DNA from 4 places in the Bacillus paranthracis genome. Region 3 is predicted to be linked to each of the others. Evidence: riboswitches for the same ligand, from Rfam matches in the RefSeq annotation. Region 3 holds a riboswitch; each other region holds the start of a gene.
The links. Region 3 has a riboswitch for S-adenosylmethionine ahead of NLJ82_RS04110 (sugar ABC transporter substrate-binding protein). Riboswitches for the same ligand answer to the same signal wherever they lie in the genome.
Positions count from the first base shown of each region.

Region 1: linked by a shared signal. The riboswitch ahead of NLJ82_RS26670 (bifunctional O-acetylhomoserine aminocarboxypropyltransferase/cysteine synthase) and the one ahead of NLJ82_RS04110 (sugar ABC transporter substrate-binding protein) in region 3 are both predicted to bind S-adenosylmethionine.
Region 2: linked by a shared signal. The riboswitch ahead of NLJ82_RS07375 (YezD family protein) and the one ahead of NLJ82_RS04110 (sugar ABC transporter substrate-binding protein) in region 3 are both predicted to bind S-adenosylmethionine.
Region 4: linked by a shared signal. The riboswitch ahead of NLJ82_RS15560 (hypothetical protein) and the one ahead of NLJ82_RS04110 (sugar ABC transporter substrate-binding protein) in region 3 are both predicted to bind S-adenosylmethionine.

Region 1 covers NZ_CP101135.1:5,152,004-5,156,220, reverse strand. Annotated here, with positions in the region: gene NLJ82_RS26685 (FMN-dependent NADH-azoreductase) at 1-492, shown strand, start outside; gene NLJ82_RS26680 (transcriptional regulator YeiL) at 554-1,225, opposite strand; gene NLJ82_RS26675 (YjjG family noncanonical pyrimidine nucleotidase) at 1,332-2,027, shown strand; SAM riboswitch class I at 2,301-2,405, shown strand; gene NLJ82_RS26670 (bifunctional O-acetylhomoserine aminocarboxypropyltransferase/cysteine synthase) at 2,497-3,795, shown strand; gene metA (homoserine O-acetyltransferase MetA) at 3,779-4,217, shown strand, end outside.
Region 2 covers NZ_CP101135.1:1,444,027-1,448,243, forward strand. Annotated here, with positions in the region: gene NLJ82_RS07365 (DUF3888 domain-containing protein) at 99-548, shown strand; lysine riboswitch at 638-819, shown strand; gene lysA (diaminopimelate decarboxylase) at 1,000-2,316, shown strand; SAM riboswitch class I at 2,434-2,542, shown strand; gene NLJ82_RS07375 (YezD family protein) at 2,615-2,758, shown strand; gene NLJ82_RS07380 (phosphoadenylyl-sulfate reductase) at 2,845-3,549, shown strand; gene sat (sulfate adenylyltransferase) at 3,588-4,217, shown strand, end outside.
Region 3 covers NZ_CP101135.1:810,661-814,877, forward strand. Annotated here, with positions in the region: gene NLJ82_RS04105 (sugar ABC transporter ATP-binding protein) at 1-1,071, opposite strand, end outside; gene NLJ82_RS04110 (sugar ABC transporter substrate-binding protein) at 1,068-2,180, opposite strand; SAM riboswitch class I at 2,269-2,374, opposite strand; gene NLJ82_RS04115 (NCS2 family permease) at 2,467-3,768, opposite strand; gene NLJ82_RS04120 (SDR family oxidoreductase) at 3,970-4,217, shown strand, end outside.
Region 4 covers NZ_CP101135.1:3,040,760-3,044,976, forward strand. Annotated here, with positions in the region: gene NLJ82_RS15540 (short-chain fatty acid transporter) at 1-638, shown strand, start outside; gene NLJ82_RS15545 (hypothetical protein) at 679-1,032, opposite strand; gene NLJ82_RS15550 (NAD(P)H-dependent oxidoreductase) at 1,029-1,604, opposite strand; gene NLJ82_RS15555 (SWIM zinc finger family protein) at 1,628-2,008, opposite strand; gene NLJ82_RS15560 (hypothetical protein) at 2,261-2,518, opposite strand; SAM riboswitch class I at 2,619-2,717, opposite strand; gene NLJ82_RS15565 (hypothetical protein) at 2,840-3,031, shown strand; gene NLJ82_RS15570 (YwiC-like family protein) at 3,064-3,786, opposite strand; gene NLJ82_RS15575 (ECF transporter S component) at 3,970-4,217, opposite strand, start outside.

The sequences.
Region 1 (4,217 bases), 900 kb from region 3:
AAAGAAGAATTACCATATGTAGGCGTAGATATGATTAATGGTACATTCAAAGCTGGTAAAGGGTTTGATTTAACTGAAGAGGAAGCAAAAGCAGTAGCAGTTGCTGATAAGTATTTAAATCAATTCCTAGAAGCTGATAAAGTCGTTTTCGGTTTCCCATTATGGAACTTAACGATTCCAGCAGTGTTACACACATATATTGATTATTTAAACCGTGCTGGTAAAACGTTTAAATATACGCCAGAAGGTCCAGTTGGTCTAATTGGAGATAAGAAGATTGCATTATTAAACGCGCGCGGCGGTGTATACTCTGAAGGTCCAGCAGCAGAAGTAGAAATGGCTGTTAAATATGTAGCAAGCATGATGGGCTTCTTCGGCGCAACAAACATGGAAACAGTAGTTATTGAAGGACATAACCAATTCCCAGATAAAGCAGAAGAAATCATTACAGCTGGTCTTGAAGAAGCAGCTAAAGTAGCAAGTAAATTTTAATTGAAAATAGAATCGTCACTCAAAAAAGTAGCATTAACAGATAAACGTTAATGCTACTTTTTTATATTTTAAGTTCGTCAGCTAGTTTTTCTAACTGAATTCGATCTTGTATGTAATAGGTTCTTCCATCTTTCTTTAAGTAATTTTGTTGGCAAAATTGGTTTAATACATATAAAAGGTGACGGTAGCTAACATTTAAGTATTCCGAAACCTCAGTATGTTTTTCTATATAACTGTTATTTTGTTCTGTTAATAGAATAAACGCCGCTAATCGATTTTCGAACGGATAACTATTATTTTTAGCATAACTTTCTGTTCGGGTAATGGTTTTCTCACCGATAAATTTGCATAGTTTCTGTAGAAAGGTAGCATCTTGTAACAAAAGATGCTGACAATCTTTAAGAGGAAGCGCTAAGCATATACAATCTTCCATTACTTCCACCGTTTTCGTAACAGATTCTACGCCAATTAATCCTAATTCCCCAATGAACGAAGGTGCCTGAATAAAGTTAATCAAGGAGACCTTTCCGTTTTTGTGACTCATATATATTTTTGCTTTCCCAGAAATTAAGTAATAAAGATAAGGAACATCGACCCCTTCATTACATATCTTTTCTCTCTTCTGAAAGGAATGTAGTTCAGCATACGGTAAGATATCAAAAGAAAAAAGAGTATGGAAATTGTAAGTTTGTATGTAATGAGAGATTTCTTCGCTATTTCTGCTGACTTTCATGTTTTCACCTCATGTTTAGTATGAGATATCTCCTATTATTTTTACAAGAAAGAATGATACGATTTACGTAAATTTGTTTTTGTAGAAAAGAGAGTGTGAAGGGCTTATGAAAAAATATAAAACATTATTATTCGATGTAGATGATACATTGTTGGATTTTCAAAAGGCAGAAAAATCGGCATTACGTATGCTTTTTGAAGAGAAAGGGATGTCTCTCACTAGCGAGATTGAAGCGCAATATAAAAAAATTAATAAAAGTCTTTGGACTGCTTTTGAAGAAGGTAAAATAAATCGTGATGAAGTTGTAAATACACGATTTTCAATTTTGTTTAAAGAATACGGGGAAGAAGTAGATGGGATATTATTCGAAAATAATTATCGCAGTTACTTAGAAGAAGGAAATCAGCTCATGGAAGGTGCCTTACAATTTATAAATCAAATTCAAAGTGAGTACGATTTATATATAGTGACAAACGGTATTTCTAAGACGCAAGATAAACGATTACGTAATGCAGGGTTACATGCCTTGTTTCAAGATATTTTCGTTTCTGAAGATACAGGTTATCAAAAGCCGATGAAAGAGTATTTTGATTATGTTTTTGAAAGGATTCCTAACTTTGTTCCTGAAGAAGGGCTCATTATTGGGGATTCATTAAGCGCTGATATGAAAGGTGGATATGTAGCGGGAATTGATACTTGTTGGTTTAATCCAGAAAGGAAATTAAATGATAGTGGGATTATACCGACATATGAAGTGCATAATTTTGAGGAGTTATATGCATTATTGAAGCAACATGTGTAATGAGAATAGGCAGTGGAACCTTTGTCCACACTGCCTATTTTTTTTATTTGTAGTTTCGTTATGTTTTGGAAGTGGAAATGCATTTCCGATAGTAGCTGCCCCAAGCATTGGTAATAGTAAATTAAGCGGAGGTTTTAAAAGGTCTTTTTCAAATGGATATAGAATATATTTCTTCTGTTATGTACATTAAGTTCTTTGTATTTAATTTAGAACATTCAGAAAAACTAATTGACATGAGGAAATTATTGCTATAAAATCAACGGTAATTGCATAGTCTTATCAAGAAAAGGTGGAGGGACAGGCCCGATGAAACCTTGGCAACAGCCGTATAACGGAATTGTGCCAAATCCTGCAGGTAATAACCCTGAGAGATAAGAAAGAGCCTTTAGAGCGTGTTTCAAACTGCTCCTTTCTTGTTTTCAGGAAAGGGGCAGTTTTTTATTTTGTATAAAAGAAAGGAGAATGAGAAATGGGAGAATCATGGGGGAAAGGAACGATTTGTGTGCAAGGTGGCTATACGCCAAAGAATGGTGAACCGCGTGTTTTACCGCTTTATCAAAGTACAACGTATAAATACGATACTTCAGATGATTTAGCAGCGCTATTTAATTTAGAGGCAGAAGGATATATCTACACGCGTATTGGAAATCCTACTTTAGCTGCATTTGAGCAAAAGTTAGCGGATTTAGAGGGTGGTGTAGGTGCTGTTGCAACGGCTTCTGGGCAAGCTGCTATTATGCTTGCTGTTTTAAATATTTGTAGTAGCGGAGACCACTTGCTTTGTTCTTCCACAGTTTATGGCGGGACGTTTAATTTATTTGGAGTGAGTTTGCGTAAACTTGGTATCGATGTTACATTCTTTAATCCGAATTTAACTGCTGATGAAATTGTGGCCCTTGCTAATGATAAGACGAAACTCGTTTATGCAGAATCGCTAGGAAATCCGGCGATGAACGTTTTAAATTTCAAAGAACTTTCAGATGCAGCGAAAGAGTTGGAAGTACCTTTTATCGTGGATAATACATTAGCAACTCCTTATTTATGCCAAGCATTTGAACATGGAGCAAATATTATCGTTCATTCTACGACAAAATATATTGATGGTCATGCAAGTTCGTTAGGTGGCATTGTAATTGACGGAGGGAACTTCGATTGGACAAACGGGAAATATCCTGAACTAGTTGAACCGGATCCAAGTTATCACGGCGTAAGTTACGTTCAAAATTTTGGTGCAGCAGCTTATATTGTGAAGGCACGTGTTCAATTATTAAGAGACTACGGAAACTGTATGAGCCCATTTAATGCGTATATTAGCAATATCGGCTTAGAAACATTGCATTTACGAATGGAGCGTCATAGTGAAAATGCTCTTGCAGTTGCTAAATGGCTTGCTGATCATGAACGTATTGAATGGGTGAACTATCCGGGATTAAATAGTAATGAAAATTACTCGTTAGCACAAAAGTATTTGAAAAAAGGTGCTAGTGGTGTTTTAACATTCGGCATTAAGGGAGGATTAGAAGCAGCAAAAGAATTTATTTCAAATGTAAAACTAGCAACTCTCGTAACGCATGTGGCTGATGCGCGAACTTGCGTTATACATCCTGCTAGTACAACGCATAGACAATTAAGTGCCGAAGATCAGCGCTTAGCTGGCGTCACATCAGATTTAATTCGTTTATCAGTTGGCATAGAAGATGTTTCGGATATTATTGCAGATTTAGAAGCAGCGCTAGTCGGAGGCAAACAACATGCCGATCATAATTGATAAAGATTTGCCAGCTCGCAAAGTGTTGCAGGAGGAAAATATTTTTGTAATGACAAAAGAGCGAGCAGAAACACAAGATATCCGGGCATTGAAAATTGCTATATTAAATTTAATGCCTACAAAGCAAGAAACAGAAGCGCAATTACTTCGTTTAATTGGAAATACACCGTTGCAATTAGATGTTCATTTACTTCATATGGAATCGCATTTGTCTCGTAATGTTGCACAGGAACATTTAACGAGTTTCTATAAAACATTCCGTGATATTGAGAATGAGAAATTTGATGGACTCATTATTACAGGAGCACCAGTTGAAACCCTTTCTTTTGAAGAGGTAGATTATTGGGAAGAGCTTAAACGTATTATGGAGTATTCAAAAACGAATGTAACATCTACGCTTCATATTTGCTGGGGGGCACAGG
Region 2 (4,217 bases), 630 kb from region 3:
CTATGAGTATCATTATACGAAAATAAAAGAGAGTTGTGGACTTTTTTATAACAATTGAGTAGAAAAAGGGCAGTAGGAGACAATAAAATGGAGTTTCTATGTATGATTATTATCGTGCGCGGAAAGAATCGTGTAACAATACGGAGGTTATAATGCGAAAATTATTATATTTTATAGTATGCAGTAGTGTTATACTTTTTGCTTCACCAAGTGTGTCGGTAGCAGAGTATGATGCACCTCTTATGGAAGATGCCCTTTATTCTGTGTTATTTCCGAAAATAAATAAAGCAATCGAAAAACAATATGGGAGCTTGAAGCCTTATCAATGCCCGAAAATTATTAGTTTAAAAAAAGTGTATAGCGGTACATATTTATTTCAAGCGAGTATTGAAGTGACTAAGTATGAACGTGTTGCAGGGAAAATTGCGCCACCATTTGAGAAGGTAACGATTACATTTAATAACGAAGAAGGTGAATGGGAAGTGACAAAGGTTTCAGTAAAGCGCTTACCAAACGATACGAAACTAAACTGTCAAAAAGCAATATAAAAAATTGTTTGACAAATAAAATGGTCCTTTGGTATTGTTAATAGCAACAATTAGATGTTTGAAAATTAAATAGACTTACCTCATCTACTCTCAAAGGTAGAGGCCGCGATAGGAAAGAGTAAGCTATGGGAGATTTAATGGAATCTGTGATCATAGGTTGAAAGGGACTATTGCCGAAATATAAGAATAACCATCTTATTCATATATTGGGACTGCATTGAATAAATGTAGTACTGTCATAAGATTTATTTTATGGAGAGCTATTTGGAGATGTTGATGCGGTTTCTTATTTTGAGGAGATAACAACTCGTTTATTTTTTCAATATATATTTTTCCTAATAAGAAACGCGTGTGAACATTGTTCCGCGCGTTTTTTGTCTATCTAAAAGCGTGCTGCAATGAATAGAAGATTGGGGTTATGAGTTTTAGAGGAAATAAGGGAGGAATTCAAATGTATTTACACGGCACAAGCCGAATCAATGGGCAAGGACACTTAGAAATTGGAGGGTGCGACACGACGCAGCTAGCAAAACAATATGGAACACCACTTTATGTATACGATGAAGAGTCAATTCGAGGAAAGTGCCGCGCGTTTCATCGTGCTTTTAAAGAAAGTGGGTTCTCTTATCAAGTAGCATATGCAAGCAAGGCGTTCTTGTGCATGGAGATGTGCCGAGTAGCTCGTGAAGAGAATATGTCATTAGATGTTGTTTCTGGAGGAGAATTATATACTGCACTACAAGCAGGATTTCCTGCATCGCGCATTCATTTTCATGGCAATAACAAAACAGATGAAGAAATTGTGATGGCTCTTCAGGCGAATATTGGTTGTTTTGTCGTAGATAACTTCTTAGAATTAGAAATTTTGCATGATTTAGCAGTGCAACATGGGAAATTTGTGAACATATTAATTCGTGTAACGCCCGGAGTAGAGGCGCACACACATGAATATATTACAACAGGTCAAGATGATTCAAAATTTGGATTTGGCGTGTCAAATGGTCAAGCGATGCAGGCAATTGAGCTTGCTTTACAAAAATCAAATTATAACGTGTTAGGAATTCATTCACATATCGGATCACAAATATTTGAAACGGCTGGCTTTGTGCGAGCGATTGAAGTTCTTCATCAATTTTTAGAAGAATTGAGAGAGCGAACAAACTATGTAGTAAAAGTGCTAAATGTGGGCGGAGGATTCGGAATACGCTATACAGAATCAGATACACCATTAACTCTTGAGACATATGTGCGAGCTGTAACAAGTGCGGTGAGAGAACAATTTACAGTATGTGAATATCCACTACCGGAAATATGGGTTGAACCAGGTCGTAGCATTGTAGGTGATGCTGGAACGACACTTTATACAGTCGGATCTGTGAAGGACATTCCGGGTATTCGGAAATATGTATCAGTGGATGGTGGGATGACTGATAATTTAAGACCTGCTTTATATAACGCTCGTTATGAAGCGATGTTAGCGAATCGAGGGAATGATGAGAACGAGGAAGTTGTTTCGATTGCAGGGAAATGCTGTGAGAGTGGAGATATGTTAATTTGGGATATTACTTTACCGAAAGTTGCCTCTGCCGATTTACTAGCGATTTCTTGTACAGGGGCATACGGGTACTCGATGGCGAATAATTATAATCGGATTCGTAGACCAGCTGTCGTCTTCGTGAAAGGCGGTACATCACAAATTGTTGTAGAGCGCGAAACATATGAAAATATTATTGGGAACGATCGCATACGTATTAAAGAACTTGTTTAAATGAGGAAAAAGGAGTTGTTCGGATGGGCAATTCCTTTTTTGTAAAATAAAATAATTAAAATATATCGGAAAACTAGGATTGAAAAAAATCAGAATTATGATAAAATACAAATACAAAGCTTATCAAGAGAAGCGGAGGGAACTGGCCCGGCGAAGCTCGGCAACCTGCTTATAGAAAGCAAGGTGCTAAATCCAGCAAAATGGAATCCATTTTGAAAGATAAGGTAAAATATATTACCGAACAGTCTTTTCGAAATGGGAAAGATTTTTTTTATGAATAAAAAGGGGGGCTGTTCGCGTGAGTGTACGGGAACATTTTGAGGAAGTATCTGAGAAAATTGAAGCGATGCTTGCTGATATGAAATATGGTTCAATTACAATTGTTGTGCAAGATGGAAAAGTCATTCAATTAGAGAGAAGTGAAAAAGTACGTTTAAAGTAAAAAGCGCTGACTAGAAAAACTAGAGGCGGTTTTAACCTATTTTATTAGGTTAAAACCGTCTTTTTGCTTTTACAGGGGGAAAAAACATGTTGACGTATGAAACGTGGGAAGAAAATGATGTTTCATTTTCAGAAGAAGATGAAACGAAAGGCGCGTTATCTGCATTAAGTTGGGCTTATAAAGAATATAAAAGTGAAATTGTATACGCATGTAGCTTCGGAGTGGAAGGGATGGTACTGCTGCATCTTATTAACCAAGTAAATCCATCTGCTAAAGTTGTTTTTTTAGATACTAACGTACATTTTCAAGAAACGTATGAATTAATTCAAAAAGTGCGGGAACGATTTCCTTCATTAAATATTATAGAAAAACAGCCAAAACTTACACTTGATGAACAAGCCAACTTGCATGGTAACAAGCTATGGGAAAGCAATCCTAACCTTTGTTGTAATATTAGGAAAATTTTACCATTAGAAGAATCATTAGCGAATGAAAAAGCGTGGATATCGGGGTTGAGGAGGGAACAATCAGAAACGCGTAAGCATACAAAGTTTATAAATCAAGATCATCGCTTTCAATCTATTAAAGTTTGTCCGCTCATTCATTGGACGTGGAAAGAGGTATGGCGATATGTATACAAGCATAGCTTGCCGTATAACCCATTACATGATATTGGATATCCAAGTATTGGGTGTGAGAAGTGTACGTTGCCTGTAGGAGAGGGTGGCGATTCAAGAGATGGTAGATGGGCTGGGAAAGTGAAAACTGAATGTGGTCTTCATTATCAATAAGATGAATCTTGAAATAAAACTAAGAGGGGATATAGAACATGAGTACAGTAAACGAATTAGTAAACCGTGTAGACGAGACATATGACGTATTACAAATTGAAAAAGAAATTGGGCTAGATAACATTGCGTTAAGTGATTTAGAACTATTAGCGACAGGGGGATATAGCCCGCTTACTGGTTTTTTAGGAAAGAAAGATTATGATTCGGTTGTAGAAACGCTTCGTTTAGCTAATGGGAGCGTTTGGAGTATACCCATTACATTACCAGTAACAGAAGAAGTAGCAGAGACGCTAAAAGTTGGAGAGGAAGTAAAACTTGTTAACGGTGGAAATGTATATGGTGTCATTCAAATAGAAGATATTTTTGTGCCTGATAAGGAAAAAGAAGCGTTACTAGTGTATAAAACGACGGATGAGGCTCATCCTGGAGTGAAAAAATTATACGAAAGACCGAACGTTTACGTCGGAGGAGCTATTGTACTGACGAAACGCTTTGAAAATAATCCGTTTCCTTCTTATCATTTAGACCCAATTGAAACGAGAGAAGAATTTAAAAAACGTGGTTGGAAAACAGTAGTAGGATTTCAAACGAGGAACCCGGTGCATCGTGCCCATGAATATATTCAAAAATCTGCTCTTGAAATTGTAGATGGACTCTTTTTAAATCCG
Region 3 (4,217 bases):
TGATTGGTGTAAATTTGTGTGACCTATAATATTTTCTGTAAGAAACACGCCTTGTTTTCTTCTTTCTTCGGGTACAAGTGCAATTTTCGCTTTAATTGCATCTCGCGGTGTTTTGATTTTTATTGTTTGACCATCTATTTCAGCGTGATAAGTATGACGAGCACCAAATAACGTTTCAGCAAGTGTTGTTTTGCCGCTTCCAATTAATCCGTATACCACAACAGTTTCTCCTTTTCGTATTGTAAGAGAAAGGGGAGAATGATCTTCGCGTAATTGAAGCTCTTGTACTTTAAATAATTCTTTGCTCCCGCGTTTTGGTGCTGTATTAATAGGGAGTGTAAGTTGTTTTCCAGTCATTGCTTCCACAATTTGCTGATCTGTAATCTTTGTAATAGCTTCAGAAAGGGAAACCTTCCCATTGTGTAATACAGTTACATCATCTGCGAAATTTCGAATCTCGGATAAACGATGAGAAATTAAGATAATGCCAATACCTTTTGCTGTTAAATCTTTTAATAGTTTCCCAAAGGTTTCAACCTCTTTTGGTCCAAGAGAAGAAGTAGGTTCATCTAATAAAAGATAATTTGTATTGTTAGATAAAGCTCTTGCGATAAGGAGTAATTGTTTTTCATGTAATGAGCAGTTTGAAACATCTTCCGAAATATTTAAATTTACCTGTACAGTTTGCAAATGTTGTTTAGCAAGTGCGACTAATTTGGACTTTGAAAATAGTATTTTATTTTGCATTGCTAAATGATCGATTAGTACATTTTCTAATACAGATAATCCGGGAATAAGTCCGTGATCTACTTCTTGTGTTACGAAAGAAATACCATGCTTTTTTGCATCTCGAGGTGAAGTAAAGGAAACAGACTGATTATCAATTTTTATATCGCCAGCAACTGGTTGAATTTCACCAGTTGCTATTTTTAGTAAAGTACTTTTTCCGGCACCGTTCATGCCTAGTAAAGCGTGCACTTTTCCTTTTTGAATATGAATAGAAACATCTTCTAGAACAGGTGTAGCGATATGATAAGAATGTGTAATGTTTTGAAGAGAGAACGTCATCATTTTTTCTCCTTCTCTAATTTTTTCATCCAAGGGGAATATGCATCTTTTGAGTCTCCCCAACCATTTATATATTTTGATAAATGATCCATTGTTATATTTTCTTTCGGTAAACTATTTTTCTTTACTAAATAAGGTTCTAGTGAATAAATATCTGGCGTTTGTTCACCAGCAATTTTTTTGTATAAAAATCGTACTTGAACCTTACCTACTTCAGCTGGGTCAGTTGCAGCTGTAGCAGTCCAAGGTGAGTTTTCTTTTTGCATGAGTTGTAAATCTTCATTACTTAAGTCAATGCCATATACTTTTATATCTGTACGACCAGCTTGTTCAAGTGCTTTAACAGCCCCTTTAGCAAACTCATCCCACGAAGCGAAAATAGCTTGTAAATCGCCTTTTTTCGGATATTTCTTTAGTAAAGCTTCTACTTGTGTTTGTGTATCAAGCGGTGTGTTATTACTAGCAGTACCGAACCTTGCAACTTCTTTTATATTTGGATACCGTTTATAAAAGGCATCAATGATAACATTGCGGCGTTCCATTGGAGCAAATCCGCCAACCCATACAACTGCGATATTTCCTTCTCCATTCAAATCTTCCGCTAACGTTTTTAAAGATTTCCAAGCAAGACTATAGTCATCTTGATCGATAATTGTCACACCTGGCAAGCGTAGATCGTTATCGAACGCAACTACGGGAATGTTCGCCTGTAATGCTTTTTCTACTCCGGGTTTTAGTGCTTCAGAACGGCCATGATCAATTAAAATACCATCCACTTTTGAATTAATAGCAGTATCTAAATTTGCAGCCATTTTTGCTAAATCATTATCAGAATTGTAGACTTGTACACTGCCGCCAAATAGCTCAACTTGTTTTTTGACGCCCTCAATATATTGAGAGGAAAAAGTTCCGATGGACATTTGCATAATTAATGCGATTTTTAATGGCTTCTTCATTTGGATTGGAACTTCTGTTTGTAATTGTTTTTCTACCATTGTAGTTGCCTGCTTCACAGTTTGTTGCTTTTGTGAAGAGATAGCATCTTGTTCATTTGTACAAGCTGTTAATGTAAATAAGAGAAAAATAAGTAAGATGGAACATAGTTTTTTCATAAAAAAATCCCTCCTAAACTAAGAAGAGAGAGGAGGGAGTGAAAATAAAAAACGCCTTTTCATATAGAAAAGACGTCTTATCATATTACTCTTATCTTTCAACACAATGTGTTGTAAGAATTAGCACCGTGCCCATAAATGGGTCGGTTGCCGGGCTTCGTAGGGCTCATCCCTCCACCTGCTCTTGATAAGACATCGAATATTTAACTATTTCGAATTATTCCATGATTCTGTATGGTTGTCAAATGTTTTTTTGTAAATAAAAAAACCCTCAGAAAGAGGGTTTTTAATGTGGTAAGAATATCAATTGATAAGCAAACAAAATTCCAAATACATATACAAGTGGGTGAACAGCTCGGAATTTACCTTTTGCCACTTTCATAAGTGGATATGAAATAAATCCAAGTGCAATACCTGTTGCGATACTTGATGTAAGTGGCATGCTTAAGATTACTAAGAATGCTGGGAATGCTTCATCAAATGCGTCCCAATCGATGTGGCGAACTGAACCCATCATAAGACTACCAACGATAATTAATGATGGTGCAGTAATAGCTGATACACCAGAAACGGCACTTACTAATGGTCCGAAGAATGCTGCTAGAGCGAATAGAACAGCTACTGTAACAGTTGTTAAACCAGTACGACCACCAGCTGCAACACCAGCAGAAGATTCAATGTAAGCTGTTGATGGTGTTGTTCCGAACATAGAACCGATTGTTGCTGAGAATGAGTCAGATAGAAGAGCTCGTCCAGCTTTTGGAAGTTTTCCATCTTTCATAAATCCACCTTGTTGAGCAACGCCAAGTAATGTACCTGTTGTATCGAATAATGTAACAAGGAAGAATGAGAATACAACGCCGTATAATCCGTAGTTAATTACGTCAGATATAGCAGTAATTGGATTTGAAACGATAATTCCTTCTGGTAATCCAGGCATTGATGTAACACCGTTTGAGAATGATAATTGTCCCGTGAAGAAAGCGATAATACCAGTTAATAACATACCGATAAATAGTGCGCCATTTACATTTAAAGACATAAGAACAATCGTAATTCCAAGTCCAGCTAATGCTAGTAGTACTGGAGCAGAGTGAAGATCACCAAGTCCAACTAAGTTTGCTTCATTTTTTGTAACGATACCTGTTAAACGTAAACCGATAAAGGCGATGAAAAGACCGATACCAGCAGTAATTGCATGTTTTAAGTTTTCAGGAATTGCTTCCATTAATTTTGTACGGAAAGATGTGAATGATAACAAAATTAAAATCATACCTGCTACGAATACAGCAGAGAATGCAATTGCGAAAGTCATGCCTTCATGAGCCTTTACAACAGAGTAAGAGAAGTAAGCATTTAATCCCATACCTGGTGCAATTGCGATTGGTAAGTTTGTAAAGATCGCCATAAATAATGTTCCGACAACAGCAGCGATAATGGTTGCTGTAAATGCTTGTTCAAATGGAACACCTGCATCCCCAAGGATAACTGGGTTTACGACAATGATATATGCCATTGTTAAGAAGGTAATAATACCTGCCATAATTTCAGTTTTAATAGAAGTTTTATGTTTTGAAAGGTTAAACATATAAACATCCTTTCTGTTTACGAATAATTTTCACAACAGTTATATATAATATTCGTTTTTTATCTATTTTGCAATAGTTTTGCATAAAAAGTTTACAACAATTCATATTTTGTGTCTTAAATTCGAATATTAATCGTAATATGATGTGCGAATTTCAGTTTTTATTATGCACATTATAAGAAAAAGGAGTTGAAAGAAATTATGCCGCAGCAAAAAAACTTTGTAACAATGCCAGCGCAACATCCAAATAAACAACCTGGTATTGAATCATTAATGAATCCTCTACCACAGTTTGAAGATCCAAATTATAAAGGTAGCGAAAAGTTAAAAGGAAAGAATGTATTAATTACAGGGGGAGATAGTGGGATTGGACGAGCTGTTTCCATCGCTTTTGCGAAAGAGGGAGCAAATATTGCGATTGCTTATTTAGATGAGGAAGAAGATGCTAA
Region 4 (4,217 bases), 2.2 Mb from region 3:
ATACGTTCGCTGAGAAAATGGAAAATAGTATCATCATTACACTTTGCGTTGGATTGTTAGGTCTCATTTATATTTTCAATTACTTTTATACGAAAGGCTTTAACCTTACACTTGATATCGTTATTTTCATGCTATTAATTGCTGGACTTATTTTCCACCGTACTCCGATTCAATATATTCGTGCTTTTTCAGACTCTACGAAAAGTGCTTCTGGTATTTTACTTCAGTTTCCGTTTTATGCAGGAATTATGGGGATGATGATTGGAGCAAATAGTGAAGGACTTTCACTTGGAGGAGCTATTTCAAATTTCTTTATTAGCATTTCAAACGAAACGACTTTCCCGCTCTTTACTTTTTTAAGTGCTGGCATCGTTAATATTTTCGTTCCATCTGGAGGCGGTCAATGGGCTGTGCAAGCCCCCATTATGATTCCAGCTGGCGCTGAACTTGGTGTACCTGCTGCAAAAACAGCGATGGCCATTGCTTGGGGAGATGCTTGGACGAATTTAATTCAACCATTCTGGGCATTACCGGCATTAGCGATAGCAGGTTTAGGTGCTCGTGATATTATGGGATTTTGCGTTGTGAACTTACTATATGCAGGATTTATCATTAGTCTATGTTTCTTATTTATTTAAACGAAAAGCTAGTTTTATACTAGCTTTTTTACATAATAAATCATTTATTTCCCACGCAATTTATTATGGTCTTCCACTCTATCTCCGTAAGATGTAATGCCTCAAATGCAAAAAAATCTTCACATACTTTTTCAATCAGATGTGGATTTTCCCTCAAGAAGTTCCACTGTAAAGCTTTAGGAAGAAAATATGTATCATATTCTTTACTTCCCCTTACTACTTCATCAACTTCTCTTTCACAAATTCCTCTTATTAAGTAATCATTTCTTAACTCTATTTGAATTTGCCCAAATATTTCACTACATTTTTTCAATTGAAGCAAACATGTAATATACGTTCGAAAAAGTTCGTTATCATACCCACAACAGTTTATAATACGTTCCATTTCATTCATAATGTACGAGCCTTTTCTTCTATTTGTAATAACCACTTTTCCCGCTTCTCTCGTTTACTCGTTTTCACAGATTGAAAAACTGACCGTTTTATATCGCGAATGCCGCAAAAACGTAAGACACCTCTCTTCATTATAATCCAATCTGCTGATCGATATAATAGTGCGACGTACCATAACGGTGAATCTAGCGTATTAATCACCCACGCCTTCTTCCCTTTCAATAACCCTTTCGGCAGAGCACCTTCATATTTATAAGCAAATCCGGCAACGAAAATACGATCAATAAATCCTTTTAAAATAGCTGGCATCCCCCACCACCATATCGGATAGATGAATAGAAACATATCCGCTTCTTCTACTAATGTTCTGTACCGAGCTGTTTCTTCTTCATTTACTAAGTCACGTCTTTTCTTCTCTTCATTAAATACAAGGACTGGATCAAATTGCTCCTTATATAAATCAAGTACGGTAACTGAATGATTTGTTTCCTGTAGTCCTTTTTGCACATGATTTAAAATTGCCGCGTTAAAACTTGAAGGACTAGGATGAGCGTATACAATAAGTACATTCACTACAAAACAACTCCCTTTATAAGTTAAAGTTTCCCCTTCTTTAACATCTTCTCCACAATTTGCACGTTTTTTGAACTTTGTAACAACCGGTTTAATACTGTAAGTAACTCTTCTTTTTCTAAACCTTGCAATTTCGATTTAACCGTACTCTCACCAGCACTTTGAATATCAGCCGCCATATGTTTGCAAAGATTCTCATACGGACACTCGCAGCTACTTTTTGCAAAATCTTCAAGATCAATAATCACTTCATAGTCCCCTACATTTCCAGTAACGAAAGCAAATATTTTCTTGTCTTGTATTTCAACATCTTCTACATGTCCTTCTTCATAATATTCATACCCTTTATCCATAATGTACTTAGGAATCCATTTCGTTATATCATGTAACAAATAAGCGTACATAACAATCCCTCTTCCTTTAATTCCCTTTTGACTTCTAGAGCCACTGCATGTTATTCTAATAACTGTCAAATAGCAAGTCTATATGACAAAACGACTGACACCTATTCGGCGAAGGTGTCTCTTTTCATTTGCAGCCGATATGAAGTGCCTCTTTCAGGCATATTCAATCTTTGACACTACACACTCAACACCATTCCCTGTATCAGGCTGCTTAAGCAGTCTTTTACTCTACATACTTCAAAAAAAGAGAGCTTAGCTCCCTTTTCTCGCTTTATAAAATACCCCTTTTTCAGTATAGAGATATTCATCAGCTAATGTAATTTTCCCATCCAGTTTCAGTTCATCTAATAGTCTTGATAAATAAAATTGATGTAACATCTTTTTCGTGAATTTTCCTTCATGATGCGAAACGATATGTTCTTGAATATCTAACAATGATATCGGCTTATCTTGCTCTATCATATATTCATAAACTGTACTACGCAGTTTTACGTATTTTTCGAGTGTCACAGTAACGCGCAACCCCTTTCTTCTTAATATAAATTTTCGTAATCGGTTTTTTTGCAATAAAAAAACCTCTCCGATAAGAAGAAGTTACGTATATATCTTCGTCTTATCTCCCAGAACAAATTTGTTCTGCTGGAATTAGCACCTGCATCGCGGTTGCTGGGTTTCATCGGGCCAGTCCCTCCACCTCTCTGGATAAGAAAATATTCACTTAATTCTTACTATACGTAATTTCATTTCAATTGTCAAACAAATATAACAAATTATATTTTCTTCTTTACTGTTCATACTATACATATATGAATATGCAAGGAGGATTATGAAATGCACGAAAATGCCCGCGGATATGTACAAGATTCTTTTCAATCATTACAAGAAGCAAAACAATGTTTAGAAGCAGCATTACAGACTGTTGAAAAAGATTTTAATCGCGCTCGTATTGAACAATCTCTTTATGCAATCGAACAAGCTATTCAACGCTGCGACTACACCGTTCACATTTTAGAACAAGATTGAAAAAACTTCCCATCATAAGGTGGGAAGGTTTTTCAAATGGCATACTTCATAATTATTGCCGTTATGATTAAAAAATATACAGAATTCACAATTTCTAAAATCCCTACTTTTATAATAGAAATTTTTTTGCCATACAATATAATGGCTCGAATGACACTTGGTATAAAAATAAGAGAACACAACGGATTAATAGCAAATACGATGACCGTTAACATGATATGATAACCCCAAGATATATAACGATACTTCGGATTATTTTTCTCACGTATCATCGTTTTCACATAAAACGTACTTCCTAAAAAATATAAAAATGAAATAAGCGCAATAAATAATGCAGTTTTATCTATCAGTTTCATTGAAAAATAATAACTAACTAAACCACCTATACAGAAAACAATAATTGCACTAACGTCATTTAATAATGCTCTTTCATTTTTTTGACGAGCGTAATACATATTTACTATAAAGAATGGAATCATGACTATTACGAATAAAAGAATGCGCCATTCATATAATAGAGAAATCATCCCAAATACGAACGCAATCAAAAAATATACAATTGCTGCATGTAAATACTCTTTTTTTCTTTTTTGTTTTATGTACATAAGGAATGGATACGTAGCTAAATAGATAAAGAACCAAGCTATAAACAATGGAATATGATACATAGTAGGTTTTCCAAGTATGACACTTAATAGAAATGGTATAACAAGCATCGCCCATGCACCATGTTGCTTCGGAATAACTAACTTCATTAACTATACACCTCCCTTTTGAAAATAGTTCTCACCTACTATTATACAAATAATTTTATATAGTAACGGATATATATTGGACTATTTTTTGACAATAAAAAATGCTCCTTACAATATGTAAGAAGCATGAAAGAGGCAAACGAATATGTAAGTCGCGACCCTACCTTATATGAGTATGCTTTTCTATACCATGTTATGCTTATCCAATATGCCATATTTCTTTTTAAATCTTGTAAGAATCGTAATCCAAGACGTACTAAATAATAGTAAGAAAACAACATTCGAAATTGCATGGCTCAAATCGAAATAAAAACTTGCGATATAATACGAAATGACTGTTTCCCACGTTGCCTCTCGTATAAAACCGAGAAGCCCCCAAAAATTCATGATCCAGCCAAATAAAAATCCAACAAACAATCCGTATAGTAGTC